2 regions of the Microbacterium saperdae genome follow, and region 2 is predicted to be linked to the other one. Evidence: predicted binding sites of a transcription regulator. Region 2 holds the regulator's gene; the other holds the start of a gene.
The links. Region 2 encodes HrcA, which represses chaperone genes, less so after heat shock. Its sites were predicted from a motif close to TTNGCACTCGNNNNNNNCGAGTGCNAA; they were not measured.
Positions count from the first base shown of each region.

Region 1: a site for HrcA is predicted at 6,594-6,620, ahead of groES (co-chaperone GroES). Genes of this name have one in related genera too.

Region 1 covers NZ_VFOX01000001.1:2,906,017-2,920,878, reverse strand. The annotation lists gene tsaE (tRNA (adenosine(37)-N6)-threonylcarbamoyltransferase complex ATPase subunit type 1 TsaE) at 1-187, shown strand, start outside; gene tsaB (tRNA (adenosine(37)-N6)-threonylcarbamoyltransferase complex dimerization subunit type 1 TsaB) at 311-931, shown strand; gene rimI (ribosomal protein S18-alanine N-acetyltransferase) at 928-1,419, shown strand; gene tsaD (tRNA (adenosine(37)-N6)-threonylcarbamoyltransferase complex transferase subunit TsaD) at 1,416-2,483, shown strand; gene FB560_RS13775 (hypothetical protein) at 2,480-2,974, shown strand; gene FB560_RS13770 (hypothetical protein) at 2,979-4,073, shown strand; gene FB560_RS13765 (hypothetical protein) at 4,054-5,313, shown strand; gene FB560_RS13760 (class I SAM-dependent methyltransferase) at 5,323-6,540, opposite strand; gene groES (co-chaperone GroES) at 6,706-7,002, shown strand; gene rarD (EamA family transporter RarD) at 7,170-8,105, shown strand; gene FB560_RS13745 (ABC transporter substrate-binding protein) at 8,250-9,506, shown strand; gene FB560_RS13740 (ABC transporter ATP-binding protein) at 9,710-10,468, opposite strand; gene FB560_RS13735 (ABC transporter ATP-binding protein) at 10,465-11,430, opposite strand; gene FB560_RS13730 (branched-chain amino acid ABC transporter permease) at 11,498-12,475, opposite strand; gene FB560_RS13725 (branched-chain amino acid ABC transporter permease) at 12,481-13,830, opposite strand; gene guaB (IMP dehydrogenase) at 14,105-14,862, shown strand, end outside.
Region 2 covers NZ_VFOX01000001.1:1,561,334-1,576,195, reverse strand. The annotation lists gene FB560_RS07415 (PhoH family protein) at 1-723, opposite strand, end outside; gene FB560_RS07410 (histidine triad nucleotide-binding protein) at 803-1,153, opposite strand; gene FB560_RS07405 (16S rRNA (uracil(1498)-N(3))-methyltransferase) at 1,199-1,927, opposite strand; gene dnaJ (molecular chaperone DnaJ) at 1,931-3,049, opposite strand; gene hrcA (heat-inducible transcriptional repressor HrcA) at 3,091-4,122, opposite strand; gene FB560_RS07390 (PucR family transcriptional regulator) at 4,196-5,395, opposite strand; gene FB560_RS07385 (MFS transporter) at 5,502-6,866, shown strand; gene FB560_RS07380 (alpha-L-rhamnosidase-related protein) at 6,863-9,283, shown strand; gene FB560_RS07375 (carboxylesterase/lipase family protein) at 9,289-10,707, shown strand; gene hemW (radical SAM family heme chaperone HemW) at 10,711-11,928, opposite strand; gene FB560_RS07365 (DUF1990 family protein) at 11,928-12,581, opposite strand; gene FB560_RS07360 (DUF1990 family protein) at 12,669-13,151, opposite strand; gene lepA (translation elongation factor 4) at 13,154-14,862, opposite strand, start outside.

The DNA.
Region 1 (14,862 bases), 1.3 Mb from region 2:
CGACCTCGACCTCGCGCGCTCCGTCGTCGTGATCGAGTGGGGTCGTGGCATGGCCGAGGACCTCGCGGAGTCGTGGTGGGACATCGAGCTGGAGCGCCCGGTCGGAGCGGCCGGCGGCGATATGGATCCGTCTGAGCTGGATGCCGACGCCCCGCGGATCGTGACCATCACGCGCGGCGCACGCTGAGGCCGCGCGTCCACGACTCAGGATCGATGCCACCGCCGTCCGGCGTGCGGCGCTGACTCCGGCGATGCGCATGACAGCACGGCACCGACCTCCTGAGTCGGGAACGCCGACTACCCTGGAGGGGTGATCCTCGCCGTCGACACCTCTCTGGGAACAGCCGTCGCTGTCGTCGATCCCGACGGCTCCTCCTGGTCCGAAGCCGCGGCGGTCGACCCCCTCGGCCACGCCGAGGTCATCGGCGACCTGCTCGTGCAGGTGCTCGATGACACGGACGATGCGATCAGCCTGGTCGTCGCCGGCATGGGGCCCGGACCGTTCACCGGTCTGCGCATCGGCATCGCCACTTCCCGCGCCTTCGCACTGGGGCGGGGCATCCCGGTGGTCCCTGTCCCGAGCCACTATGCGGCCGCTCTCACGGCGATCGAGTCCGATGGCGTCGACGGCCCCTTCGCGGTCGTCACCGATGCGCGACGGCGTGAGGTCGCGATCACGGTCTTCGACGGGACGGATGACGACGGCATCCCGAAGGTCGTCGCCGAGACCCTGCTCGTTCCGCAGGCCGAATCCGATGCGCACCTCGGGAGCATCCGCCGACTCGATGTCGCGTCGCTCTCGGCGGTCGACCTCGCGAAGGTCGGTGCGAGGGCCGTGGCCGCGGGGCGCGAGCTGGGGGATTCCGAGCCGTTGTATCTGCGCCAGCCGGACGTGCGCGTCCCCGGCGTGCCCAAGCGGGTGGGCTCATGACTCTGCGGGCGGCGACGCCGGCCGACCTCGACGCGATCATGCTCATCGAGAACCGCTCCTTCCCGAGCGATGCCTGGAGCGCCGAGAGCATGGCAGCCGAACTCGCCAGTCCGCACGGACGCTATCTCGTCGACGAGCATGAGGGAGCCATCATCGGCTACGGCGGGGTGCGCGCCCTGCAGGGCAGCGCGGACGCCGATATCCAGACCATCGCGCTGGACGCGGATCACCGGGGCGCCGGCCGGGGTCGCGCCCTGCTGCGTGCACTCCTGGACGCGGCGGCGGACCGCGGCGCGCGCGAGGTGTTCCTCGAGGTGCGCGCCGACAATCCGACAGCGGAGGGGCTCTACCTCTCGGAGGGATTCGAGGAGATCGGGCGCCGCCCGCACTACTATCAGCCGGACGACGTCGACGCGGTCGTGATGCGCGTCGACCTGCGGCGCCGCGCGGTGCCGTCGTCCGGATCGGCCGAGGAGGCGAACGCATGAGCGAGCCGCTGGTGCTCGGTATCGAGACGAGCTGTGACGAGACCGGTATCGGAATCGTCCGTGGTCGCACGTTGCTGTCCAACACGATCGCCTCGAGCATGGACGAGCATGCCCGCTATGGCGGTGTGGTCCCGGAGGTCGCGGCCCGCGCGCACCTGGAGGCGCTGCAGCCGTCGATCGAGGCCGCGCTCGCCGAGGCGGGCGTCGGGCTCGACGATCTCGATGCGGTCGCCGTGACCAGCGGCCCCGGTCTCGCCGGGGCGCTCATGGTCGGGGTCGGCGCGGCGAAGGGTCTCGCCGTCTCGCTGGGCAAGCCGCTCTATGCCGTGAACCACCTGGTGGGTCACATCGCGGCCGACATCCTCACGGCCGACTCCGAACCTCTGGAGTACCCGACGATCGCGCTGCTGGTATCGGGCGGACACACCTCGTTGCTGCACGTTCGCGACCTGACCACCGATGTCGAGCTGCTCGGCGAGACCATGGATGACGCGGCCGGTGAGGCGTTCGACAAGGTCGCGCGCCTGCTCTCCCTCCCGTACCCCGGTGGTCCCGAGATCGACCGCGCTGCGCTCGAGGGAGACCCGAACGCCATCCGGTTCCCCCGTGGGCTCTCCCGCGCATCCGACCTGGCGAAACATCGCTACGACTTCTCCTTCTCCGGGCTCAAGACGGCCGTCGCGCGCTGGGTGGAGCGCTGCGAAGCCGACGGCGTCGAAGTCCCCGTCGCCGATGTCGCCGCCAGTTTCCGCGAAGCGGTCGTGGACGTGCTCGTCACGAAGGCCCTCGCGGCGTGCGCCGACCTCGGAGTCCCTCGGCTGCTGCTCGGCGGCGGCGTCATCGCCAACCGCCGCCTGCGCGATGTCGCGCTGGAACGAGCCTCCGCCGCGGGGGTGACCGTGCGGATCCCGCCGCTCTCGCTCTGCACCGACAACGGCGCGATGATCGCGGCGCTCGCCGCGGAGCTGATCTCGGCGGGGCGGCAGCCGTCGACCCTGGCCTTCGGCGCGGATTCCACGCTGCCGGTGACCGAGATCCAGGTCGACGAAGCGGTGCTGACATGAGCGACCCGCACGCGGATGGTCCGCGGGATCCTGGTGCGGATGCCGGCTCCACTCCCACGAGCATCGACCGCCCGAGCGACGAGGTGGAACGCCCTGCGGGCGCCGCGCGACTGCCCGGCGCGCGGCGTGACGGCTACACCAGACTCCCGACGGGACCGGTGGGGATCGAGCCCGTCGTGGCCACCGGTCCGGTGATCGACGACGATCAGGAGACCGCGTGGGAGCCGTCGACCGGAGCGCTCGGCGTCGACGATGCCCGCTTGGCGCCCTGGGCGCTGCTCGCCGCGATCGTCGCCCTCGTGGCGTCGTTCTTCGTCGGCTGGGGGATTCCGCTCGCGGTCGTCGCTGTGATCGCATCGATCATGTCGCTGCGTCGTCCGGTCGAGAGCCGCGCGATCGCACGATGGGCCCTGGTCCTCAGTCTCTGCGCCACCGTCTACAGCCTGGGCTGGCTGGTGTGGGCCGGCATGCAGTTCGAGAGGCTGGGATAAGCGGATGCCGGATGACGATGAGGTCATCGAGCTGAGAGCTCTGCAGGCGCGCGCCTACGGGCGTGGCGGGGGACTGACCGCCTCGGACGCCGCACGACTGGATCAACTGGTGCAGCGCCGGGCCGAGCGGGACGCGAAAGGCGCGGCCGACGGGATCCCCGCAGTCGAGCCGATGATCCCCGAGGCGACGGATGCCGTCGCCCGCCCTCTCCACGACCTGCGCCAGAACGCGGAGCCGACCGCTGCCGCAGCGACCGCCGAGACCGTCGACTCCGGCGCGCACGGTGCGAGGACGGCGTCCTTCCCGGTCCTGCTGCGTGAACGCTGGCGTCCGATGCTGATCGGCGTCGCCGTCGTGCTCGGCATCGGCATCGGCCTCGGCGGGGTCCTGTTCGGGCGAGGAGGAGCCGAAGCGGTGGCACTCACACCCGCTCAACAGGAGTGGCAGCGCGAGATCATGGGTGAGGCGACGTATGACCAGGGTTCGCTGCGCGCCGTCGCCGTCGAGGCGGGCGTGGTGCTCTGGATCGCGACGAAGAAGGACGGAAGCCTCACCTGCCTCGTGCTGGGGGACGGCGCTCACACGACCTCGGAGTGCGACACCAGCACGGTCGTGCGCGACAGCGGGCTCTACGGCACCCTGATGGTCGAGCGGGGTGAGGGGCAGACGGAGGTCACGGCGCAGATGATCCTCACCGCTGCCGGCGAGCCCGCGGTGGTCTCGGACAGCTACGAGTACGACCCCGAAGCGATGACGAGCTCGTATGCGAACGACGAGGAGGCGCGCTTCGCCGAGACGCTGGTCGCCCAGGGATTCGATGCGCGCACGGTCTGGGTGGTCGGCTACGACGACGAGATCCCGATCTGGACGGCGGTGCGCACAGAGGAGTCGACGCAGTGCCTGATCTACGGCATGACTGCGGGCGTCGCGGACATCCGCTGTGCGGATCCCGCGGCCGGCGAGGGGCTCTGGGTCGAGCACGTCGATGCGGCGACGGCGCAGTCGACGCGCGTCGAATGGCAGTTCACCTCGAATCACGGCACCAACCTGGTGATCACTCGAGAGGGTGCGTTCGAGCATGGTGTCGTCGAAGAGTGAGCAGGCGGAGCTGCGTGAGCTGCAGCGGAAGGCCTACGGTCGCGACGGCGGCCTGACGGATGCGGAGGCGCGACGACTGCGGGAACTGGAGCGCGCGGTGGTCGCGTCGGTGTCGGCGGCGTCCGTCGCGTCGGTGCCCGTGCTCCCGGTCGCACCTCTCGCGCCGGAGCGTCCTCCCGCTGACCGGGGGACCGTCGCGGTGGATGCCGGGGGTCCCGGCCCGGACGCTGCTGCGGGATGGGCCACGGTTTCTGATGAGGGCGGCTCCGCGACGCCCTCCGACGATGGCGGCGACACCGCCGCCGACGCACCCGGAGGCGTCGCCCGCCTCCGCGCACTGCTGCGCGGACACGGGGGAGTGATCACCGTCGCCGCCGTTCTGCTGCTGGCGATCGGCATCGGCGCGGGGTGGGCGTTGTTCGGCAGCCGCGGTGACGACATCCCGCTGACCGAGGCCCAGCAGCAGCGCAAACTCGAACTATACGAGAAGGGCGGGTACGACGAGGGCTCGGTGCGCGCCGTCGGCCAGGATGACGACGCGCTGGTCTGGTACGGCACGAAGAGCGACGGCGCCGACATCTGCCTCGTGCTCGACGTGGCGAAGCAATCCGGCGAGAACTGCCAGCCCTTCGACGACCTGACGACCTTCAGTCTTTCCGCGATGACGATGGTCCCCGGTGAGGGGGACGAGGCGCCGACCGGGGTCATGGCCTACCTGATGTACTCCACCGCGGGTGTGCCGCTCGTCAGCATCCAGCGGTGGGATCAGTCCTACGGCGTGCTCGAGCAGTTCGCCGGTGCGGAGCGCGCGCGGGCCCAGGAGCTGATGGACGGAGACGAGGCCATGAACCTCGCCGTCGTCGGGTACTTCCGCGAGCGACCGGTGTGGCTCATCGACCGGTGGAACGGCAACGGCTCGGAGACCTGTCTCATCGTCGATGGCGCGGAGGGCCGATCGACGTGCCGTCCGAACGAGGATGCACTCTCCGACGGCATCGCCGTGTACGTGTCAGACGACGAGGTCGTGCCGGGTGGGGAGCTCGACGCGTCCGCGATCTGGAGCCTGGAAGTCGAGTACACGCCGAGTCAGACGCCGTACCTCACGATCATCCACGATCCCGAATCGATCTCGGTGTCCACGGACGGTGAGATGCGACTCGACGGTTCACGGCTCGAGCTCGGCGGCGAGTACGGCGACCCGATCGAGGTCGTCCCGCCGTCCACCGACTCGAAGGGCTGAGCGGCGGTTCTACGCAGCAGGCGGCACCCGGTCGGCGAGGATGGCTCGGCGCTGGTCGCCGATCCGGGCGAGGATCAGGGTGGCGCTGCGGTCGCCGCGCAGAGTGAGCTTCTTGCGGAACGCCGCGGGGTCGATGTCGACGCCGCGCTTCTTGATCTCGAGCGTGCCGATGCCTTCGGACTTCAGCACCGCACTGATCGCCTTCGGATTCGCGGCCATGGTCTCGCGCACGCGGAATGTCTGCACGAACGGACTGGTGACCGCGGCATCGGAGGTGAGATAGGCGATCCGCGGGTCGAGCATGCCGGCATCGAGGCTCCGCGCCACGTCGCCGATCAGTCGAGCGCGGATCACCGCGCCGTCGGGCTCGTGGAGGAACGCGCCGAGCTCGCGGGTCGATGCGTCCTCTGCGTCGGCTCCCGCCGTCAGCTCGTGCGACTTGTCGCCGCGCATCACCAGGGCCGCGCGGCGCACGCCGGATCGTGCCAGGGCACCCGTCCAGACGACGAGTTCCACCACGCTGCCGTCCGCACTCACCCACTGTGCTTCGGCGTCGTCGGGGAGCGCATCGCGGTCATGCGCCGGTCCCAGCTTGATCCCGGTCGGAACGCGCGCGGCGAGGTCGAAAGCCCAGTCCAAAGAGGGTGAGTAGTCGTCGGCCGAGACGCGACGGGTCTCGCTGTGCCCCGAGGTGCGTCGAGCGGGATCCATCCACACCGCGCCGCTGGTAGACAGGTCGGCTTCCTCGGCGGTGCTGTGTCGCACGACGGCCCCGGTTCCTTCGCCGTCGACCGGACCGAACGGCGCGAGGTTGTACGCTGCGATCGCGGCCGTGACCTCGTCGGCGTCCACGGCGAGCACATCGAGTCCGGCGCCGGCGAAGGCCAGCGCATCGCCGCCGATGCCGCACCCGAGGTCGGCGACACTCGTGATGCCGGCGCGGCGCATGCGCTGGGCATGACGCACCGCGACACCGAGCCGGGTGGCCTGCTCGAGTCCGGCGCGGGTGAACAGCATCCGTGCCGCGAACGCGCCGAACTTCGCGGTCGCCTTCGTACGCAGGTGCGCCTGTCCGACGACGGCCGAGACCAGGTCGGGGGAGTGGCCGGCGGCGCGCAGCCGCGACACTGCGCGCGCCACCTCCGCGGTGGACTCGATCGGGCCGAGCCCGTCGAGCAGCTCCAGGCCGTCGGGGGTCAACAGGGCTTGCAGCTCGGACATCTCCACGTCCCCAGCCTAGGCCGCGGGCACTGCTGATCGCGTGCGGTGCACGACTCCGATTGGCACTCGCATTGCATGAGTGCCAGCGGAGCGCCTAGACTGGATTAGCACTCTCGGGTTGAGAGTGCGAACAAGTCTTTCGTGTCAGCGTCAAGAAAGAAGAGGTAGACCGTGTCGGTTTCCATCAAGCCGCTCGAGGACCGCATCGTCATCAAGCAGGTCGAGGCCGAGCAGACCACCGCGAGTGGCCTGGTCATCCCCGACACCGCCAAGGAGAAGCCCCAGGAGGGCGAGGTCGTGGCGGTCGGCCCCGGTCGCATCGACGACAACGGCAACCGTGTTCCGCTCGACGTCGCCGTGGGCGACCGCGTGCTCTACAGCAAGTACGGCGGCACCGAGGTGAAGTTCGGCGCAGACGAGTTCCTCGTCCTGTCGGCCCGCGACGTCCTCGCGGTCGTCGTTCGCTGAACCAGCGTTCCTCGAAGGGGCTCGGGTGCTACGGCACTCGGGCCCCTTCTGCGTTCCCGGGCGCGCGGTAGAACGCCCCCGGCCAGGCAGCATCCGTTTCCTGCCAAAGTCCTCGCGCCGGCGGCCCCTCGCGACGGCGGCCGTCGCGGCGGGCATAGGGTTGTGCGGTGACCCCCGATACGACGAACCGCGCGACGCAGACGGCCGGTGTCGGATTCGCCGGTGCCGCGTACCTCCTCTGGGGAGTCCTTCCTCTCTACTTCCTCCTCCTGCTGCCCACAGGGCCGTGGGAGGTCGTCGCGTGGCGCGTGCTGCTCTCCTTCGTCTTCTGTCTTCTCCTGCTCACGGTCATGCGCGGGTGGGGTGCGTTCCGCGCCATCATCCGCCAGCCGAAGCTCCTGGGCTGGACCGCGCTGGCGGGGCTCCTGATCTACGTCAACTGGCAGGTCTTCCTCATCGGCACGTTGACCGGAAACGTCGTCGAGACCAGCCTCGGCTACTTCATCAACCCGATCACCACGGTGCTGCTCGGAGTGTTCGTGCTCAAGGAGCGCATCCGACGCCTGCAGTGGGCTGCCATCGCGATCGCGGCGGTCGCGGTCGTCGTGATCATGGTCGCCCACGGCTCCTTCCCCTGGATCGCGCTCTCACTGACGGCGTCCTTCGGCATCTACGGCCTCATCAAGAAGAAGATCGGCCCCGCGGTCGATGCGGTCAGCGGGCTGACGCTCGAGTCGTTCTGGCTGATCCCGATCGCGATCGTGCAATTGATCATCGTGGCGCAGACGCCCGCCGGCCTGACGATGGGCACCCAGGGCGGATGGCACGCCGTCCTGCTCGCGTTGGCCGGCGTCGCCACCGCGGTCCCGCTGCTCCTCTTCGCGGCGGGCACCCGTCGTGTCAACCTGACCGTGATCGGCATGATCCAGTTCATCACCCCGGTGATGCAGTTCCTCATCGGTGTCGCGGTACTCCACGAGCCGATGCCGCCGGAGCGCTGGGCAGGGTTCATCATCGTCTGGATCGCGATCACGGTCTTCGTCATCGACCTGCTGCTCGCCGCCCGCCGCAGCCGTCGGATCGCGCAGGCCGAGCTCGTCTGATCGCAGGCACGGAGCGGGCGGAACCCGGTGTCGGATCGTTAACGCACCGAGATACTTGCGACCCCTCAGCGCGCGTCTCACGCCCTAGGGTTAGAGCACCCGACCGTGGTCTCGATCCACGTTCAGTTACGCAAGGGAGCATCAATGAACGCATTGAAGGGTTCGCGTACCGCGAAGGTCTTCGCAGGGATCGCGCTGCTCAGCGCATCCGCCGTCGTCGTCGCTGGTTGTAGCAGCACACCGTCCGATGAGGGAACGGGTGGCGAGAAGCCGGCCGCCGACCTCACCCTCAAGCTCGGCTCGCTGCTGCCGCAGACGGGTTCGCTGGCATTCCTCGGACCGCCCATGGAGTCCGGTGTGGGCCTCGCCGTACAGGAGGTCAACGACGCGAAGGCCGGCGTCACGATCGAGCTGACCGCCGAGGACGAGGGCGACACCGACACCAAGGCATACGAGACGTCGATCACCAAGCTCCAGGGCGCTGGTGTCTCCGCGATCGTCGGAGCCGCCGCATCCGGTGTCTCCAAGCTGATCCTCGACGGCAACGTGAGCGCGGGGATCCTCCAGATCTCGGCCTCGAACACGTCGCCCGACTTCACCACGTGGGACGATGACGGACTGTACTTCCGCACCGCCCCCAGCGATCTGCTGCAGGGCGAAGTGCTCGGCAACCTGATCGCCGAGGACGGCGCCAAGACGCTCGGCATCATCTACCAGAACGACGCCTACGGCACCGGCCTGTTCGACGCCATCAAGACCACGTTCGAGGGCACTGGTGGCGAGGTCGTCGCCGATGCGTCGTTCAACGTCGGCGACGCGCAGTTCGACGCACAGGTCGAGACCATCAAGGCGCAGAACCCTGACGCCGTCGCGATCGTCTCGTTCGACCAGTTCAAGACCATCGCACCGTTGCTGGTGAACGCCGGCATCTCGGCCGACAAGTTCTACATGGTCGACGGAAACCTGTCCGACTACGGCGACGAGATCCCGGTCTCTCTCGAGGGCGCGCAGGGAACCAAGGCGGGTCCCGTGCTCGAGGACGACTTCACCGACCGTCTCCAGACGTACTGGACGGGTGAGGGCAACGCCGAGGTCAAGGACTTCACGTACGCGGCTGAGGCATACGACGCCGTCGTGCTGGTCGCCCTGGCTTCGCTCGCTGCCGGCTCGACCGAGGGCGCGGACATCGCGGCCAAGATGCAGGAGATCTCGGGCGGTTCCGGCGAGGGCGAGAAGTGCACGAGCTTCGCAGACTGCGCCAAGATCATCAACGACGGTGGCACGGCCGACTACGACGGATACTCCGGCGAGGTCACGTTCGATGAGAACGGCGACCCGCAGGGTGCCACGATCGGCATCTACAAGTACGGCGCGGACAACCTGATCGCCCGCACCAACTGATCACCCGGTCCGCTCGCAGGAGCTGATCACACTCGAAGGCCTCGGATGCTGCATCCGGGGCCTTCGTCGTGCACCTGGTGTCGGGCGGACTCGGCACGCGTTGTCGTCCAGATGCTCGAGTTCCGGCATGAGGTGCCAGCTCCGAGGCACGAACAGACGAAGAGGGGGGTGGATGCCGTGGCATCCACCCCCCTCTCGTCGTGTCAGGCGGCGTCCGTGCCCAGCGTGCCGAGGTACAGCCCGATCACCTTGGGGTCGTTCAGGAGATCGCGTCCCGTGCCCTCGTAAGCATCCTTGCCCTGGTCGAGGACATAGCCGCGATCGCAGATCTGCAGACAGCGCCGTGCGTTCTGCTCGACCATGATCGTCGTGACACCAGCCTTGTTGATGTCGGAGACGCGGATGAATGCGTCATCCTGTCGCACGGGGGAGAGGCCGGCGGAAGGTTCGTCCAGGAGCAGCACCGACGGATCCATCATGAGCGCCCTCGACATCGCGACCATCTGCCGCTCGCCACCCGACAGCGAACCCGCACGCTGCTTGAGACGCTTGCCGAGCTCCGCGAAGATCCCTGTGACGAATTCGAGGCGCTCGGTGTAGATCTTGGGGTTCTGGTAGAGCCCCATCTGCAGGTTCTCCTCGATGGAGAGCGACGGGAAGACGTTGTTGGTCTGTGGCACGAAGGCGACCCCCCGCTTGACCAGCTTGTCGGCCTTGAGACCGAGGATGCTCTCGCCCTTCACGGTGATGTCGCCGCTGCGCACGTTCACCAGACCGAAGATCGACTTCAGCAGCGTCGACTTGCCGGCACCGTTCGGACCGATGATGCCGATCAGCTCGCCCTGACGGGCGATCAGATTCGCTCCGTTGAGGATGTTCACGCCGGGCAGGTATCCCGCGTGGACGTCCTTCAGCTCGACGACGATGTCATCGGCTGCGGGTACCGGTGTTTCCGCACTCATGCCTTGCCCTTCTCATCGTGCTCCGAGGCGCTCGTCGCTTCGAGCTCCGCCTCCGCCTCTGCTTCGATCTTCTCGCGGAGTCGTCGGGCGGCATCGTTCTCGATCACGGGGATGCGGCCGGTGACGGCACCGAGGTCGACGTCCTGGTGTGCGCCGAGGTACGCGTCGATGACTGCCGGGTCCTCCATGACCTGATCGGGCGGTCCTTCGGCGACGACGCGACCCTCCGCCATCACGACCACCCAGTCCGCGATGTGGCGGACCATGTGCATGTCGTGCTCGACGAAGAGCACAGTCATCCCCAGGCCCTTGAGGTCGAGGATGTGATCGAGGAGCGACTGCGTCAGGGCCGGGTTGACGCCGGCCATCGGCTCATCGAGCATCACGAGGGTCGGATCGCTCATCAGTGCGCGCGCCATCTCGAGGAGCTTGCGCTGTCCGCCCGACAGCGATGCCGCGAAGTCCTTCTCCTTGGCATCCAGTTTGAAGCGGGCGAGCAGCTCGCGCGCCTTCCCCTCGATCTCGGTGTCCTGTGCGCGCCAGAGGAGGGGGAACAGGCTCGACCAGAAGCCCTCGCCGCGCTGATGTGGAGCGCCGAGCTTCATGTTCTCGAGCACCGTGAGCAGAGACAGGGACTTGGTGAGCTGGAAGGTGCGCACCTGACCCATGCGCGCGACCTTGAAAGATGGCACACCGGACAGGCTCGTGCCGTCGAACGACCAGGTGCCGCTGTTCGGCTTGTCGAAGCCGCAGAGCAGGTTGAACAGGGTCGTCTTTCCGGCGCCGTTCGGGCCGATCAGCGCCGTGATCGCGCCGCGCGGGATCTCGAGATGATCGACATCGACGGCGGTCAGACCACCGAAGCGTCGCTGCACGGCGTCGGCGATGAGGATCGGATCGACCTTGGCGACGCCCGGCTTCACCTCTCCCTTGGTCAACCCGGTGGTCTTCGGACGACGGATGCTCCCCGTCGTGGGTGCGGCGGTCGCCGCTCCCTCGACGGATGCGGGGACCGATTCGGGGCTCAGTTCATTTGACAAAGGTCATCTCCCTCTTGTCTCCGAGGATGCCCTGCGGGCGGAAGATCACGAGCAGCATGAGGGCGACGCCGACGAAGATGAAGACGAGCGTCGATGCCTGGCTGTCGGACATCGGCAGGAGCCCTGCCTTCGCCATCGACGGGAGCAGGTTCGCCATGAAGGCGAAGACGACCCAGAAGAGGATCGCGCCCAGCGTCGGGCCGAACACCGTGGCGGCACCGCCGAGGAGCAGGACCGTCCACAGGAAGAACGTCAGCGACGTCGAGTAGCTGCCCGGCACGACGGCCGAGGGGAGGACGAACACGATTCCTCCGGCCGCACCGATCACACCGCCGACGACGAGCGCCTGCATCTTGTAGGCGAAGACGTTCTTGCCGAGCGAGCGCACGGCATCCTCATCTTCGCGGATGCCCTTGAGCACCCGGCCCCACGGGCTGCGCATGAGTGACCAGACCAGCAGGATCGCGACGAGCAGCACGATCAGGCCGAACACGCGATTCCACAGGTCGTTGGCGCTGTATGTCCACGGGCCGAAGCCGTAGGTGCCGGGAGGGAACGGGTTCGCGTCGCGGAAACCGCCGTTGTATTGGGCGAGCCCGTCGGCGGAGTTGGTGAACTCGTCGAAGACCTGGGTCGTGAACAGCAGCCGGACGATCTCGCCCGCGGCGATCGTCGCGATGGCGAGGTAGTCCGCGCGCAGTCGCAGCGTCGGGATGCCGAGCAGCACGGCGAAGAAGGCACCGCCGAGTAGGCCGATCAACATGCCGACCCACCACGGCAGGCCGAAGCTCAGCACGGAGATCGCGTAGCCGTAGCCGCCGATCGCCATGAAGGCCGCCATACCGAAGTTGAGCAGTCCGGCGTAGCCGAAGTGCACGGCGAGACCGGTGGCGGCCAGCGCGTACGCCAGCGTGACCGGGCTGAAGAGGTAGACGGCGGTGTTGGAGAAGATGCTTCCGAAGTCCATGGTGATCAGCCCAACCTTTCCCTACGTCCCAAAAGCCCTTGTGGTCTGACGAGGAGGATCACGATCAGCACGACCAGCGCACTCGCGTACTTCAGGTCGGAGGGGATCCACAGCGTCGAGACCTCGACGGCGATGCCGACGATGAGCGAGCCGACCAGCGCGCCGAACGCGGTGCCGAGACCGCCCAGCGTGATCGCCGCGAAGATCAGCAGCAGCATCTGCATGCCCATGTCCCACTTCACACCGGGGCGGAAGTAGGCCCACAGGATGCCGGAGATCGCCGCCAGGGTGCCGGAGAGGATCCAGACGTAGCGGATGACCTTGTCGACGTCGATGCCGGATGCCGCTGCGAGCTGCGGGTTGTCAGAGATCGCGCGGGTCGCCTTGCCGATCCGGGTGCGTGTGAGGAAGAAGGCGACTCCGAGGATCACGACGATGCTCACGCCCATCGCGATCAGATCGATGTAGGAGAGCGATATCGGCCCGAACTGGATCGGCGTGGGGCTGGCTCCCGGGAGCTGACGCGTGCCGCCGCCGATCATGAACTGGAAGGCATAGCGCAGCGCGAGCGACAGGCCGATGCTGACGATCATCAGCTGCACGACCCCGAGCCCTCGTCGTCGCAGCGGACGCCAGAGACCGGCATCCAGTGCCCAGCCGAAGAGTCCGCCGCCGATCACGGCCGCGGCGATGCCGAGCCACAGCGGGAGGTGCCAGAACGTCGTCGTGACCAGAGCCACCAGACCGCCCCAGGTGACCATCTCGGCGTGCGCGAAGTTCGACAGGCGGGTGGTGCCGTAGATCAGAGCGGCGCCCATCGACGCCAAGGCCAGGAGAAGGCCGAAGTTGAGCCCGCCGACCAGTCGCGACAGCAGCTGGTCGATGAAGGAGACCGTGATCCGTTCGCCCTCGCCGAGGAACAGGTTCATGATCTTGGTCCCGGTGAGTCCGAACTCGACCTCGAACGATGCCGTCGTCCCTGCGATCGGCTGCGTACCCGGAGGCAGCAGGCTCGCGTCGACGATCACGCCGTCCGGCAGGGTCGACTCGTCGACCGTCAGGGTGTACTTCTCCTTCTCGGGGACGTACAGTCGCCACTTGCCCTCGGCGTCCGTCTCGGTCTCGCCTTTGAAGCCCTTGCCCTCGATCGTCATGACGACGCCTTCGACGGGATCATCATCGAAGGTGATGACACCGGCGAAGTAGAACTCCGTGACCTCCTGGCCGTCGTCCGTCGTCTCGGCGGATGCCGAGGCCGGAGGTTGCAACAGGAATGCGGACAGAGCGATCAAGATGCCGAGGAAAGCGACGACCCAGGGGCGCCTTCTCTGCACGGCGAATGTTGTGGGTCCCACGCAACCTCCACTGTGAGTGCTGTGTCTGCGGCATCGGGTGTGAATCGCAGACCTGGACGGTGCATTTGAGCGTAGTGGGCGATTCCCGAATCACCTACACCTCTCCCTGGACCGAGTACAGATAACCCCCGGGGGAGTGGAGGGACGCCCGACATCGGGAATGTTCTCGGGCGCGTCTCGCTTAGAATCTTCATACGGGTTCGCACCCGTATCGGACGACGTCGACCGACCCACACGCACTCGGATTCGCGCGACCAGCGCAGGAGGAGCCCCCATGGAACAGCACGATCCCTTCGGTTTCGTCGGACTGACGTACGATGACGTGCTGTTGCTGCCCGGGCACACCGACGTGATCCCCAGCGAGGCGGACACGTCCTCGCGGATCACGCGACGCATCTCCGTCGCCACGCCGCTGCTCTCGAGCGCGATGGACACGGTCACCGAGTCGCGCATGGCGATCGCGATGGCGCGCGAGGGCGGCATCGGCATCCTGCACCGCAACCTCTCCATCGCCGACCAGGCTGCTCACGTCGACCGGGTCAAGCGCAGCGAGTCCGGCATGATCACCGACCCGATCACGACGACCGAGGATGCGACCGTCGAAGAGGTCGACGCGCTGTGCGCCAAGTACCGCATCTCGGGCCTTCCCGTGGTGAACGGCGACGGCACGCTGGTCGGCATCATCACGAACCGCGACATGCGCTTCGTCTCGGGCTTCGAGCGCCAGACCACCTTCGTCAAGGACGTCATGACCTCCGAGGGGCTCGTCACTGCTCCGGTCGGCGTCGCGGCCGGCGAGGTCATCGCCCTGTTCGCGAAGCACCGTGTCGAGAAGCTGCCTCTGATCGACGGCGACGGCAAGCTCGCCGGCCTGATCACGATCAAGGACTTCGACAAGAGCGAGAAGTACCCCCTCGCCACCAAGGATGATCAGGGCCGCCTGCGCGTCGGTGCGGCGATCGGCTTCTTCGGCGATGCCTGGGAGCGCGCGGAGGCGCTGCGCGACGCGGGCGTCGACGTGCTCGTGGTCGA
Region 2 (14,862 bases):
CGTGCCGAAGCCGAGTCGCGTCAGGAACATCTTCATCTGCTCGGGAGTGGTGTTCTGCGCTTCGTCGAGCACCACGAACGAGTCGTTGAGCGTGCGTCCGCGCATGTAGGCGAGAGGGGCGACCTCGATCGTCCCCGACGCCATCAGGCGCGGCACGATCTCCGGGTCCATCATCTCGTTGAGCGCGTCGTAGAGCGGGCGCAGATACGGGTCGATCTTGTCGGTGAGCGTGCCAGGCAGGAATCCCAGCCGCTCGCCCGCCTCGACGGCCGGGCGCGTCAGGATGATGCGGCTGACCTCTTTGCGCTGCAGTGCCTGCACGGCCTTCGCCATCGCGAGGTAGGTCTTGCCGGTACCGGCGGGACCGATGCCGAACACGATCGTGTTCTCCTCGATCGCGTCGACGTACTCCTTCTGACCCAGCGTCTTGGGACGGATCACCTTGCCCCGCGTCGAGAGGATCGCCTCGCCCAGGACCTCGCTCGGGCGCGGGCCGCCATCACGGCGCAGCAGCCGCGCCGAGTTCGTCACGTCGCTCGGGGCCAGATCGTGCCCGGCCTTCGTCATCGCCAGCAGCTCATCGACGAGCTTCTTCGCGTTCGCGACCTCCGCGACGCCGCCGCTGAGCGTGATCTCGTTGCCCCGCACGAGCACCTGCACGTCGCGATGCTCCTTCTCGAGCATGCGGAGCAGGCGGTCCTGCGGGCCGAGCAGCTGCACCATGGCGACGCCATCGGCGTAGATCTTCTCGACGGCCTCGGGCTCACGCCCTCCCAGGCTGCGCTCGACCGGTTCGTGGTTGTCAGGCACCGACGCTCTTCTCGGTCAGTCCGCCACCCAGGATGTGAGCGTGGACGTGGAAAACGGTCTGTCCGGCGTTCGCACCGGTGTTGAAGACCAGACGGAAGTCGCCGTCGGGAGTGTGCTGAGCCGCCAGCTCCTTCGCGAACGCGACCAGTTCGGCGAGAAGTCCGGGGTCACCGGCCGCGAGTTCGGTCACGTCGCGGTAGTCCGCGGTCTTCGGGATCACCAGCAGATGCACCGGCGCCTGCGGCGCGATATCGCGCAACGCGAACAGCCGGTCGGTCTCGCCGATGATCTCGGCAGGGATCTCCCCGGTCAGGATGCGCGTGAAGATCGAGGGTTCCGTCATGGCTTCAAGTCTACTGACCACTGCGCACCGGGCGCGGGGGGACGCTCACCAGCGACCGAGCGCCACCGAGAGCACCGCGATCGCCGCAGGCCCGGCCGTCGACGTACGCAGCACGGTGTCGCCGAGCAGCGCGCGCTCGGCACCGGCCTCGGTGAGACGGGTCAGCTCCTCGGGAGCGATACCGCCCTCCGGGCCGACGACGAGCACGAGGTCACGGCCGTCGGCGACGATCTCGGACAGTCGCCCGGTCGCGGTCGGATCCAACAGCAGCACGCGTTGCGTCGCCGCCCTCTGCGCGAGCTGCGCGGTCGTGACGGGAGCACCGACGTCGGGCACCCAGGCACGATGCGCCTGCTTCGCGGCCCCGCGCACGATCGATGCCCAGCGCTCCCTGCCCTTCACGGCCTTGGCGCCCTCCCACCGTGAGACGCTGCGGCTCGCCTGCCAGGGCACGATCTCGTCGACGCCCAGTTCGCACGCCGCCTGGACAGCGAGTTCATCGCGGTCGCCCTTCGCCAGCGCCTGCACGAGCACGATGCGTGGCGCAGGAGCGGCCTGCTCCGTGCGCTCGGAGATCCGCACGTCGACCTTCCCGGGAGAGACCTCCTCGGCGACACCGGAGAGCCAGACTCCCCTGCCGTCGCCGATCGTGATCGCCTCGCCGACCCGCAACCGCCGCACGACCGCGGCATGCTTCGCCTCGGCGCCGGTCAACGAGACGACGTCTCCGACGGCCGCATCCGACGCCGATTCGAGCAGGAAGTGCAGCGCCATGGGTCAGTGCTGTCCGCGGAACCGGTCGCGCAGCTTGGAGAACAGCCCCTGCTGGAACTGGGCGAGCTGCGGGCCCGGTGCCTTCGCCTTCTTGGCGAAGTCCTCGATCAGCGCGCGTTGCGCGGAGTCGAGCTTCGTCGGCGTCACGACCTGCACGCCCACACGGAGGTCGCCGCGCTGCGTGCCGCGGAGCGGTGTGATCCCGCGCCCTTTGATGGTGAGCACGTCTCCGGACTGCACGCCGGGCCGGATTTCGAGGTCGACTTCGCCATCCAGACCCTGGATCGCGGTCTCGGTACCGAGGATCGCATCGGTCATCGAGACCTCGAGCGTCGCGAGCAGATCGTCGCCGTCACGGCTGAACGCGGCGTGCGGGTTGACCGTGACCTCGACGTACAGGTCGCCGTTGGGGCCACCGGCCTTGCCGACCTCGCCCGAGCCGGGCAGCTGCAGGCGAAGGCCGGTCTCGACGCCGGCCGGGATGTCGAGCGACACCGTGCGGCGCGAGCGCACCCGCCCCTGGCCACCGCAGGTTCCGCACGGGTACGGGATCGTGGTGCCGTAGCCCTCGCACGTGCCGCAGGGCTGCGAGGTGACGACGTTGCCGAGCAGGCTGCGCACCTGGCGCTGCACGTGGCCGGAGCCGCCGCAGATGTCGCAGGTGACCGGCGATGTGCCCTCCTGGCAGCAGGAACCCTGACACGTCTCGCACAGCACAGCCGTGTCGACGTCGATGTCACGGTGGGCGCCGAACACGACGTCACCGAGGTCGAGGGTGACACGGACGAGCGCGTCCTGGCCGCGCTCACGACGCGAGCGCGGCCGTCCGCCACGTCCGCCGCCCTGAGCGGCTCCGAAGAACGTCTCGAAGATGTCGCCGAAGCCGCCGAACCCTCCGAAGTTCCCGGCCGCGCCGTCTCCGCCGCCCATGTCGTAGCGACGGCGCGACTCGTCGTCGCTGAGAACGTCGTACGCGTGGGTGACGAGCTTGAACTTCTCCGCGGCATCCTCTCCCGGATTCACGTCCGGGTGCAGCTGCCGTGCCAGGCGTCGGTACGCCTTCTTGATCTCGTCGATGGAAGCGTCTCGGGACACCCCGAGAACCTCATAGTGGTCCGCCACAATCGCCTTTCTGCGTGTGTCTGTCGTCTGGGAGCCGCGTGTCAGCGGCTCGCCTCGTCTTCATCGAGCATCCGCGTCAGGTAGCGGGCGACCGCCCGTGCTGCCGCGAGGTTGCTCGGATAATCCATGCGCGTCGGCCCCATCACACCGACGCGAGCCATCCCGCTGGGGGCGGCATAGTTGCTCGCAACGATCGATGCCTCGCCGAGGCCGAACGGCGCGTTCTCGGTGCCGATGCTGGCCGCGAGGCCGTGCTCGTCGGTCACCATCTCACTCATCAGCCGCAGCAGGGTCACCTGCTCCTCGATGGCCTCGAGGAGCGGATGGATGCTGCCGCGGAAGTCCTGTTCCCGACGGGCGAGCGTCGCTGCACCCGCCATGACGAGCTTCTCTTGACGGAACTCGCCCAGCTCGTCGATCACGATCGCGGCGAGCGTGCGCAGTGCGGCATCGTTGGGTGTGTCCACCGTGGCGAGAAGGTTCTGGAGGCGGTCCGCTGCGTCACTGACGGCACGGCCGGTGATCAGCGCCGACAGTCGAGCGCGAAGCAGAGCGAGGTCCGCTTCATCGAGTTCGACCGGCAGCGGCGCCATCCGCTGCGAGACACCGCCGGCATCGGTCACGAGGACGATCAGGAGCCTGTTGGGCGCCAGGGCCACGAGTTCGAGGTGCGTGAGGTGCGCGCGGGCGAACGACGGGTACTGGGCCAGAGCCACCTGGCCGGTGAGCTGTGTGAGCACGCGCACCGTGCGCACCATCAAGTCGTCGAGGTCGGAGGGCTCGGCGAGGAACGACTCGATCGCCGAACGCTGCGCCGCCGACATGGGCCGGAGCTGGGCGAGGTGGTTGACGAAGACGCGGTAGCCCTTGTCGGTCGGAACCCGACCGGACGAGGTGTGCGGAGCCGTGATCAGCTCCTCGTCCTCGAGCAGCGCCATGTCGTTGCGGATCGTGGCCGCGGACACGCCGAACGAATGCCGGTCGACGATCGAGCGGCTGCCGACGGGTTCGTGGGTCTCGACATAGTCCTGCACGATCGCGCGGAGAACCTGGAGTCCTCGTTCTGTGACCATCGACTTCCCCTTCCGCTGGCACTCGGATACTCAGAGTGCCAATTCTACCGGTGCGCGGAGCTTTCCGCCCGTCTCACCCGTCGAGTCGCTCGTGCGCCGCCCTCTCGAGGCGGTTCGCGACACGTGCGGCGCGGAGCTGCGCGGCCCCCTCCGGCGTCGTCGCCTCCATCCCGGTGAGGGTCAGGACGCGTCCGAGTCGGTAATCCACGGTGTTGGGATGCACGTGCAGCGCAGCCGCCGTCGAGCGCCGATCGCCTCCGGACGCGAGATACGCATCGACCGTCTGCAGGAGTTCGTCGCCGACGCCGTCGATGCGTCGGGCGAGCAGTGCTCTCCCCGGTCCCGGGCGCGCACTCTGATACTCCAGGAGCAGGTCGTCGAGGGTGTGGACCTCGCCTTCCCCGCGGATCGCGAGCGCGATCTCGAGCAGTTCCTCCGCCACGTGCAGCGCGTCGGCGATCTCTGAGATCCCTGCCTCCACCCACGCACCGGTGCAGTTGCGCCCGAAACCGGCCTGGAGTGCACGCCGCAGGTCTTCGATCGTGTCGCCGCCGTCACGCAAGGGCACGAGTGCGGTCCCGCCGGCGGCGCCGAGAACGGCGAGAACCTCGCCCCCGGCCACGGAGTCGATCGCCGATCGCAGCCGTTGCGTCTCCCGGCGGGCGATGACATCACCGGGAGATGAATCCTCCGCTCGCCGCAGCCGGACGACGAGGATGCCGTAGCGCGAGGCCAGAGTCCGTCCCGAGCGGTGCGCCTCGCCTTCGGCGTCGCCACCTTGGGTGAGTGCCGTGAAGATCGCGAAGCGGGCGTCTCTCTCGCCGAGCCGAGAAACGGTCCAGGTGCGTTCGAAGTCTGCGGCGAGCGCGGAGGTGATCCGTTCCAGGTGGACGAAGAGCAGTCGCGCGCACTCGGCAAGAGTCGCGTCATCCTCTCGCCCCGCGTGTGCGCGCAACTGCTCCCAGATGACGGCGACGCCGCGGTGGTACGCCGCGATGACGGAGGAGAACGACGACCCTTCCTCGAATCGCCGCACGGCGGAGGCGCGCAGCAACTCGTCGTCGTTCGGCCGCCCCGTCAGCGAGTCTGCGGCAGCCTGAAGGCTGTGCTCCACAGCCCATCGGATGTCGGCGGCCTGGGAGGCGTCACCGGTCCCGTGCTGCTCCGGGTTGGTGGGGGCGATCGCGGTGATGATCCGATCGACGATCTCGCGATTCCCGAGCACGATGTCGCGCACGCTCGTTCCGCCGAGAGTCGGTTCGATGTTTGTCATGTGTCACAACTTAGGCCGTCGATACTCCGGACGGAGACCACTACTGACAGGAGGGAGATGTGATCGAACATGAATGAACGCTTCCCTCGTCTCCGAAAGGTCGATGATGACCACTGTTTCCGCCCGCGCCGCGATGAAGAGCGATGTGCGCCTCGTCGAGAAGATCGGCTACTTCGCCGCGAACTTCGGCAACATCATCCTGAGCACGGTGATCAGCTCCTTCCTGCTGATCTACCTGACCGACCATGTCGGCATCAACGCCGCCGCGGTGGGCACACTGCTGCTCGTCGCGCGGCTGGTCGACGGCGCAACCGACCCCATCATGGGTTACCTCGTCGATCATCTGCCGCGTACCTCCTGGGGTCGCTTCCGCAGCTATCTGCTCATCGGAGGAGCGGTCGGAGCCGTGGCCTTCGTCGCCCTCTTCCTCGCACCCGGGTTCGTCGGCGCATCTCTGGTCGCCGCCTGGATCACGTACCTCATCTGGGGGTTGGCGTTCGATCTGATGGACATCCCCTTGAACGCGCTGCTCCCGGCGATGAGCGCCTCTCCCCGTTCGCGCGGACAACTCGCCGCGATCAAGGGGACGACCTACCTGATCGGGACTCTCGTCGTGATCGGCGTGTCCCTGCCCGTGGTCGCCCTTCTCGGCGGTGGCGCGCTCGGCTGGCAGGTCTATGTCGTGATCATCGCCGTCGTCTCGTTCGCTCTCACCGCGACGGGCGCACTTCTGGTGCGTGAGCGGGTGGCTCCCTCCACGGCGGAGCCCTATCGCTTCTCGGATGCGAAGGCGCTCTTCCTCTCCAGTCGGGCCGTCCCCGTGCTTCTCGTCTCGAAGCTCGCAACAAGCGCTGCCAACGCCGCTCTGATGGCCGGCATCCCGTTCTTCTTCACCTACTACGCCGGAAGCGCGGGACTGGTCAGCGCGGTCGCCCTGGTGATGGTCGTGCCGATGATGCTCGGCAGCATCTCCGGCCCTCTGCTCGGGCAGCGCATCGGATTCAAGCCCGTCTACCTCAGCAGCCTCGTGATCGCCGCACTGGGCGTCGGCTCGATCCTGCTCCTCCCCGGCCTGCAGGGCCCCTCCTATCTGGTCTGCTTCGGCGTGGCAGGACTCGGTTTCGGTGGGGCGGTGGCGCTGAACTACGCGATGCTCGCCGAGCTCACCGACTTCGTCGAGCTCAAAGGCGGGTTCCGCACCGAAGGCACGCTCGCCTCGATCGGCTCCTTCGCCGCGAAAGCCGGCGCCGGGATCGGAGGGGCGCTCATCGCCTACGTGCTCGCGTTCTCGGGCTACGTCGCCGGCGCAGAGCAGACCCCCGAGGCACTCGCCGGCATCGCGCTGGCTCAGGGCGGTGTGCCTGCCGCACTCGTCGTCATCGGCGGACTGGTCTTCCTCGCCTATCCCATCACCCGCACGGTCGCGGCAGAGACCCGCGCCGCCCTGAACGAGAGGAACGACGCTCGATGACCGCCACCTGGCCCTCCGCACGCGCTCCCCGCCGCTGGCAGGGAGAATGGATCTGGAGCACGCGATCCGGACTCCTCACCCCCGGCCCGGCGGAACCGATCGGCGCCCACGATCCGACCCAGTTCGACCAGCGCGTCCTCCTGCGCCGGGAGTTCTCACTCGAAGCGGTACCCCGCACCGCTGCCCTCTACGCGACCGCCGACGCGCGCTACATCGTGTTCATCAACGGCGAGCGCGTCGGCGCAGGGCCCGGCCGTCATGATTCCGATTCGCTGACCTACGACGAATGGGACATCGCGTCGCTGCTTCGTCCCGGTCGCAACGTGATCGCGGTGATGGCTCGCTTCTACGGCGACGCGAACCCGTGGTGGGCTCCTTCGCGTCCGTCTCACACGATGGGCGGCGGAGCCTTCGCCGCGGAACTGGAGATCGACGGCGAGGTCGTCGTCGCGACGGACGCGCGTTGGCTCGTCACCGATTGCGAAGCCTGGACGGTCGCTCACCCTCAGGGTCTCCTCGCCTCTCAGCCCGCCGAGCTGTTCGACGCACGACTGTTCGATCCCACCTGGATGGCCCTGGATGCCGACGTGCAATCGTGGCTGCCGGCGCGCGTGATCGGCGAGCAGTCCGTCATCGGTCCGCGGGGGCGCACCACCCCCGGCGGGGAGCCCTACGGTGCACTCCTGCCCTCGCGGCGGCCGCAGACGACCGGCACCCTGGTCGACCTGCCCCGCGCTGCGCTCACCCCCAGCACATCGGCCCGCACTGCCGAGTCGACGACGACGCTGGTCGATCTGCTCTCCGCCGACATCACCGCCGGTGCCGTCACCGTGATCGATGCAGGACGTATCGTGAGCGGTCGCCTGCGACTGACGTTCTCCGGTGCGGCAGGAGACATCGTGCGCGGGGGCCTCCTGGAGGCCGTCGGCCCTGCGGCGTTCGAGAGTGCCGCACCGCTGCAGATCGTGCTGGCGGAGGGTAAGACCGTGTTCGAACCCTTCGACAGCGTGGGCGGGCGCTACCTCGTGCTCAGTGCGACCTCCGCTTCCGGCGCTCTACCCCGCCTTGTGCGTGCGGAAGTGCACGAGGCACACCGCCCCCGCCAGGGCGCGCACTTCGCGTGCAGCGATGAAGAGCTCCAGCGGATCGTCGACGTCTCGTTGCGCACGGTGGATCTGAGCGCTGTCGATGCCTACATCGATTGCCCCACCCGCGAGCAGCGCGCGTGGACCGGCGACTCGATCGTGCATCAGAGCGTCGACCTGGTCGCGACGTCCGACTGGTCGCTCGCCGCCTGGAACCCCGCGTTGCTCGCACGGCCCCGCCCCGACGGCATCCTCCCCATGGCGGCGGCGGGCGACTTCGCCTCACCACGCATCCCGACCATCCCGGATTGGTCTCTGCACTGGGTCGCCAGCGTGCACAACCTCTACCGGTACACCGGCGACCCTGCTCTGATCATGCCGCTGCTGCCCGCCGTCGAATCCGTCCTGCGCTGGTTCCTCCCCTCCCTGCACGACGGGCGGCTGGCCGAAGTCCCCGGGTGGGTGCTCATCGATTGGTCCCCGGTGCAGGTCGAGGGCTCCAGTGCCGCCCTCACCGCGCTGTGGGCACGTGCGCTGCGCCAGTTCTCCGACATCGCCCGATGGCTCGGAGACGAGGGCAGAGCCGCGTGGGCGGATCGGGTGTGGGCAGAGGTCGAGGTCGGTTTCGAGGCGTTCTGGGATGCCGGACGACAGGCCTATCGCGACAACATCCTCACCGACGGCACCCGTGGTCGCAGCGTCAGCGAACACGTCGCCGCCACCGCGTTCCTGGCAGGACTCGTCCCCCCGACGCGGCACGATGCGATTCGGGCCCTCCTCACCGACCGGGAAGCCATGTTCACCCGCAGTCCTCTCGCCGATCACGGGGCGGACTCCCTCGGCCCGAGCGCCGGCGCTCCCGTCTGGCGGCGCGACGCCCCCGACTGGGACACGGAGTCGCTGGTCGTGGGAGGCCAACCGTTCTTCCGTGCGGTGGTGCACGATGCCGTGGCCGCGCTGGGCGGCGAGCTGCGACCTCTCTACCGGGACTGGACACGACTGCTCACTTCCGGTCCGACGGCGCTCAGGGAGTGCTGGGAAGGCGGCTCGTACTGCCATGGATGGTCGGCGACGGTCGCGCGAGACGTCATCGTGCACACCCTCGGTGTCACCCCCGCCGAGCCGGGCTACCGGACTGCTCGCATCGCGCCGAAGCTGGAGGGCCTGGAATGGGCGGAGGCGCGCGTCCCCACGCCCCACGGCGACATCGTGCTGCGCGTCGAGCCCGAGCTCCTCGTCCTCGACACACCGGTGCCGGCGCACGTCGAGTGGAACGGCGACGTCACCACGCTTCCCGCCGGGTCGCATCGGATCACACGTGACCTACGATGACGAACATGACGCCTGATCCCCAGATCACCCTCCGCGCCGGCACCGTCCAGGGATCGACGGCCGACGGGATCCACCGCTTCCTCGGCATCCCCTATGCGGCGCCGCCTTTCGGCGAGAATCGGTTCCGCGCCCCGCAGCCGGTCGTCCCGTGGGAGGACGTCCGCAGCGCCACCCAGTTCGGCCCCACCGCCCCGCAGCTCCCCTACCCCGGCGCGATCGGAGAACTGCTCGGCTCCGTGCACATCCCTGGCGACGACATCCTCACGGCGAATGTCTGGGCACCGGCGGATGCGGAACGCGCACCCGTCGTGCTCTGGATCCACGGCGGTGCCCTGGAACGCGGGACTGCGGCGCTGTCGCTGTACGACGGTGCGGTGTTCGCGCGCGCGGGCATCGTGTACGTCTCGATCAACTACCGCCTCGGGGCCGAGGGCTTCTCGGTGCTCGACGACGCGCAGCGCAACCTGGGGCTGCGTGACGTCGCGACGGCTCTCGAATGGGTGCATGCCGAGGTGGCCGCATTCGGGGGCGATGCCGCGCAGATCACCGTGATGGGCGAATCCGCCGGCGGGGCGCTCGTCTCCGCGCTTCTCGCCCGTGACGACTCCCGCGCGCTGATCGCCAGGGCCATCATCGAATCGGGTCCCCTCGAGGCGCAGACTCCCGCCAAAGCCGCGCGCGTGACCACCCAGATGGCGAAGCGTCTGGGGATCCGAGCCGATCGCGCCTCCTTCGCCGCGATCCCTCCCGAGCAGCTGCTCGAGACCCGACGGCAGCAGTCCGCCGGCTCGTCCCCGCTCGGCGGCGCACCGGGCTTCCAGGTCGCGATCGATCCGGAGACCCTCCCGCGTTCGCCGCACGAGGTGCTCGGGACGATCGAAACCCCCCTGCTGATCGGCACCAACACCGATGAGTACCGGCTGTGGTTCCCGCCCGAGGCCGTGGCCGGCATCACCGAGGTCAAGCTGTTCGTCGCCGCGCTCGCCCTGCGCATCTCCCGTCGTGCGGTGAAGGCATACCGCGACGAGCGGCCCGGAGCATCCACGGGTGAAGTGTTCGGCCAGCTCGCGACCGACATGATCCTGCGCCGCGGACTCACCCTCGTAGCCCGAGCGAAGCCCTCGTCCACCTACGTCTACGAGTTCGCCTGGCCGAGCCCGGTGCGCGATCTGCGTGCCGCGCACGCCCTGGAGCTCGGCTTCGTGTTCGACAAGCTCGATGACGACGAGGCGCAGCGGCTCGCAGGGCCGGAGGCGCCGCGGGGTCTCGCGGTCGAGATGAACACCGCCTGGGTCTCGTTCATCACGACGGGCGACCCCGGCTGGCCCGTGTACGGATCCGGTCGCACGACGCGACTCTTCGATACCGAGAGCACGACCGTACCGCAACGCCGGACCGCGGGTCTCGACCTGCTGCCGCGCTGAGCGTCAGTCGGTCAGCTCCCGCACCACGGCGTCGGCGAGCAGCCGTCCTCGCAGGGTGAGCGTCACGCGCCCGCGGATCGCCGATGCCGCGTCGACCATGCCGTCGGCGATGAGGCCGGCCACCCGCGTGCGGTTGCCTTCCGGCAGGTCCGCGATGGCGATGCCCTCGGCGAGCCGGCTGAGCAGGAGGACGCGTTCGAGCATCTGAGCCTGCGAGTCCGGCCGCTCCGTCCCCGCGGCCGGGGATTCTGCGGCGGCGAGACGCTGCGCGTATGCGGCGGGATGTTTCACATTCCACCATCGCAGCCCGGCGACGTGGCTGTGCGCACCGGGTCCGAAGCCCCACCAGTCGCTGCCCCGCCAGTACGCGAGATTGTGACGGGAGCGCTGCTCAGGGCTGCGCGCCCAGTTGCTGACCTCGTACCAGTCGAATCCGGCCGATCCGAGTCGCGCATCGGCGAGCTCGTACATGTCGGCCTGTACATCGTCGTCCGGCGTGGGAACCTCACCTCGCCTGATCTGTCGGGCGAGCTTCGTGCCGTCCTCGATGATCAGCGCGTACGCCGAGATATGGTCCGACTCGAGCGCGAGAGCGGCGTCGAGCGACGCCTCCCAATCGGAGAGCGACTCACCCGGAGCACCGTAGATCAGGTCGACGCTCACGGCGAGACCGGCATCCTTGGCCGCCGCCACAGCGGTGCGGACGTTCTCGGGGCGGTGCGTGCGGTCCAGAGCGGCCAGCACGTGCGGCACCGCCGACTGCATGCCGACCGAGAGGCGGGTGACGCCGGCATCGGCGAGCGTGCGCGCGACCTGGGGTGTGACCGTGTCGGGGTTCGCCTCGACCGTGACCTCCGCCCCCTCGGCGAGACCGAACGCCGAGACCGCCGCGTCGAGCATCCGGGCCAGGTCTCCGGCCGGGAGGAGTGTCGGCGTACCGCCGCCGAAGAAGACCGTGTCCATCGGGCGCAGCGCCCCGGCGTCGCCGAGGACTCGTCGCGCGAGGGAGATCTCGGTCTCGAGGGTGGTCGCGTAGTCCTCCTGCTTCGCGCCGCGCAGCTCGCTGGACGTGTAGGTGTTGAAGTCGCAGTAGCCGCAGCGCACACGGCAGAACGGGATGTGCAGGTACGCCGAGAACGGGACGTGGGTGTCGATCGGCAGATCGTCGGGCAGGCGGCCGTCGGTCGGTGCCGGATCTCCCAGGGGCAGCGGTCCCGCCATCAGAGGGGGGTCGCGTAGAGCGGAGAGATCGCCCGGAGGTAGCGAGCGAAGAGTTCCCGTCGGCGCCGCTTCACGAGCGCCGGGACGGTGCGGTAGAGCAACGAGTTCGGAGAGTCGAACGCGCGCACGGTGAACCAGACCTCGTCATTGTCCTCTCGCCAGTCGAGGTCGAAGGACTCCTCGCCGCTGACGACAGAGCCGCCGACCGTGCCCAGCACGAACCCGATCCGGCGGGTCTCCTCGGTCACCGAGATGACCCGGAGCTCTGCGTCCGCCCGCATACCGCCGACGCGTCCGCGCAGGTGCAGCGTCATACCCGGACCCACGAACGGCATGCCCTCGGCGTCGTAGCGCGGTTCGACATCGCGCTTGCTCGGCGCGATCGGGTTGCCCTCCGCATCGAAGCTCACTCCTGCGTAGGCGGGACCGGGAGCGGGACGCACATCTTCGACGCCGAGCCCTGCTGCACGTTGCGCGGTCCACGAGAGCAGCGATTCGCCGGCGCTCTGGAAACGCTCGACCCCACTGCCGATCCGCCAGGAGTCCTCCGCCGGGATACTGCGCTCCGGCGGGTACTGCATCAGATCGGGCGCGTGGGTCGCACCCACGGCCGCATAGTCCACCGTGTCGTCTCGGAAAGTCCCGCGCCGCATGAGTTCCAGCCTACTGGGGGTTACCTGAGCGAACACCCCCACGCGCCGTCGGCGGTCACATGCCGTCGCCGCCGGCCACCCGACGGCTCAGCGCGAAGCGGTCGCGATCTCGGACTGGACGATGCGGATGTAGGCGCGCGACACCGAGAGCTGCAGCACACGGAGAGCCGGTGCCGCGAGGCGCCAGAACAGGTTCGAGGGGCAGGAGAGCGACCGCGCGGTGAAGACCCCGTCCGCATCCAGCACGAACGACTCTTCGCCGTAGAGCGGATGCCCCGGGCGTGTCTCGTAGCCGAAACCGTCTCGCCCCGCCCACACCACACGCACGGGTTCGGCGAACCGGATGCCGAACATCCGCTTCGCGAGGATCCCCTCCCCATCAGCCGCGGGAGCGTCCGCAGGGACCTCGAACCCTGCTCGTCGCTTGAACTCCCACGAGCTCACCAGCGCGGCGACCGCGTCGCGGGCTCTCGGCGGAACCACGACGGATCGCTCGGTGAGCCGCAGCCCCGCCGGGACAGCATCGAGCGGATGACGGGTCGTCCCCCGCTCATACGCCGGGAATGGCATCCCTACTTCTTGTCCTTGCCGTCGACGTCGCCGGAGAGCGCCGCGATGAACGCCTCCTGGGGAACCTCGACGCGGCCCACCATCTTCATGCGCTTCTTGCCCTCTTTCTGCTTCTCGAGGAGCTTGCGCTTTCGGGTGATGTCACCGCCGTAGCACTTGGCGAGCACGTCCTTGCGGATCGCGCGGATCGTCTCGCGAGCGATGATGCGTGCACCGATGGCGGCCTGGATCGGCACCTCGAACTGCTGCCGGGGAATCAGCTTGCGCAGCCGCTCCGCCATCATCGTTCCGTAGCTGTAGGCCTTGTCCCGGTGGACGATCGAGCTGAAAGCATCGACCTTCTCGCCCTGGAGGAGGATGTCGACCTTCACGAGGTCGGCCTCCTGCTGGCCCGACGGCTCGTAGTCGAGCGACGCGTACCCCTGGGTCTTCGACTTCAGCTGGTCAAAGAAGTCGAAGACGATCTCACCGAGAGGGATGTTGTAGCGCAGCTCGACGCGCTCCTCGGAGAAGTACTCCATGCCCAGCAACGTCCCCCGGCGCGACTGGCAGAGTTCCATGACCGTGCCCACGTAGTCCTTGGGCAGCAGGATGGCGGCCTTCACCATCGGCTCCGAGACCGAGCCGATGCGGCCGTCCGGGTACTCGCTGGGGTTCGTGACGGTGACCGTCTCGCCGGTGTCCGAGGTCAGAACCTCGTAGATCACACTGGGCGCGGTGGTGATCAGGTCGAGGTCGAACTCGCGCGCCAGCCGCTCGGTGATGATCTCGAGGTGCAGCAGTCCCAGGAATCCACAGCGGAAGCCGAAGCCGAGGGCGACAGACGTCTCGGGCTCGTAGACGAGGGAGGCATCGGACAGCTTGAGCTTGTCGAGCGCCTCACGCAACTCCGCGTAGTCGCTGCCGTCGATCGGGTACAGGCCGGAGAACACCATCGGCTTGGGGTCCGTGTAGCCGGGAAGAGCATCGGTCGCCGGCTTGCGCGCGGTCGTGACCGTGTCGCCGACCTTCGACAGACGCACGTCCTTCACGCCGGTGATCAGGTACCCCACCTCGCCGACGCCGAGCCCCTTGGACGGGATCGGTTCGGGGCTGGACACCCCGATCTCGAGAAGCTCGTGATTGGCACCGGTCGACATCATCTGGATCCGCTCGCGGGGCGAGAGGCTGCCGTCGATCATGCGCACGTAGGTGACGACACCGCGATAGGCGTCGTACACCGAGTCGAAGATCATGGCGCGCGCCGGCGCATCCGAATCCCCCCGGGGCGCCGGGATCTCCTGCACGAGGCGGTCCAGCAGTTCCTGGACGCCGACGCCGGTCTTGCCCGAGACGCGGAGCACGTCCTCCGGCTTGCCACCGATCAGCGAGGCCAGCTCCTTGGCGTACTTCTCGGGGTCGGCGGCGGGAAGGTCGATCTTGTTCAGCACCGGGATGATGTGCAGGTCGTTCTCGAGCGCCAGATAGAGGTTGGCGAGCGTCTGCGCCTCGATCCCCTGGGCCGCATCGACGAGGAGGATCGCACCTTCACACGCGGCGAGGGAACGGGACACCTCATAGGTGAAGTCGACGTGACCGGGGGTGTCGATCATGTTGAGCGCGAAGGTCTCACCGCCCAGCTCCCACGGCATCCGCACGGCCTGGCTCTTGATGGTGATGCCGCGCTCGCGCTCGATGTCCATGCGGTCGAGGTACTGAGCTCGCATGTCCC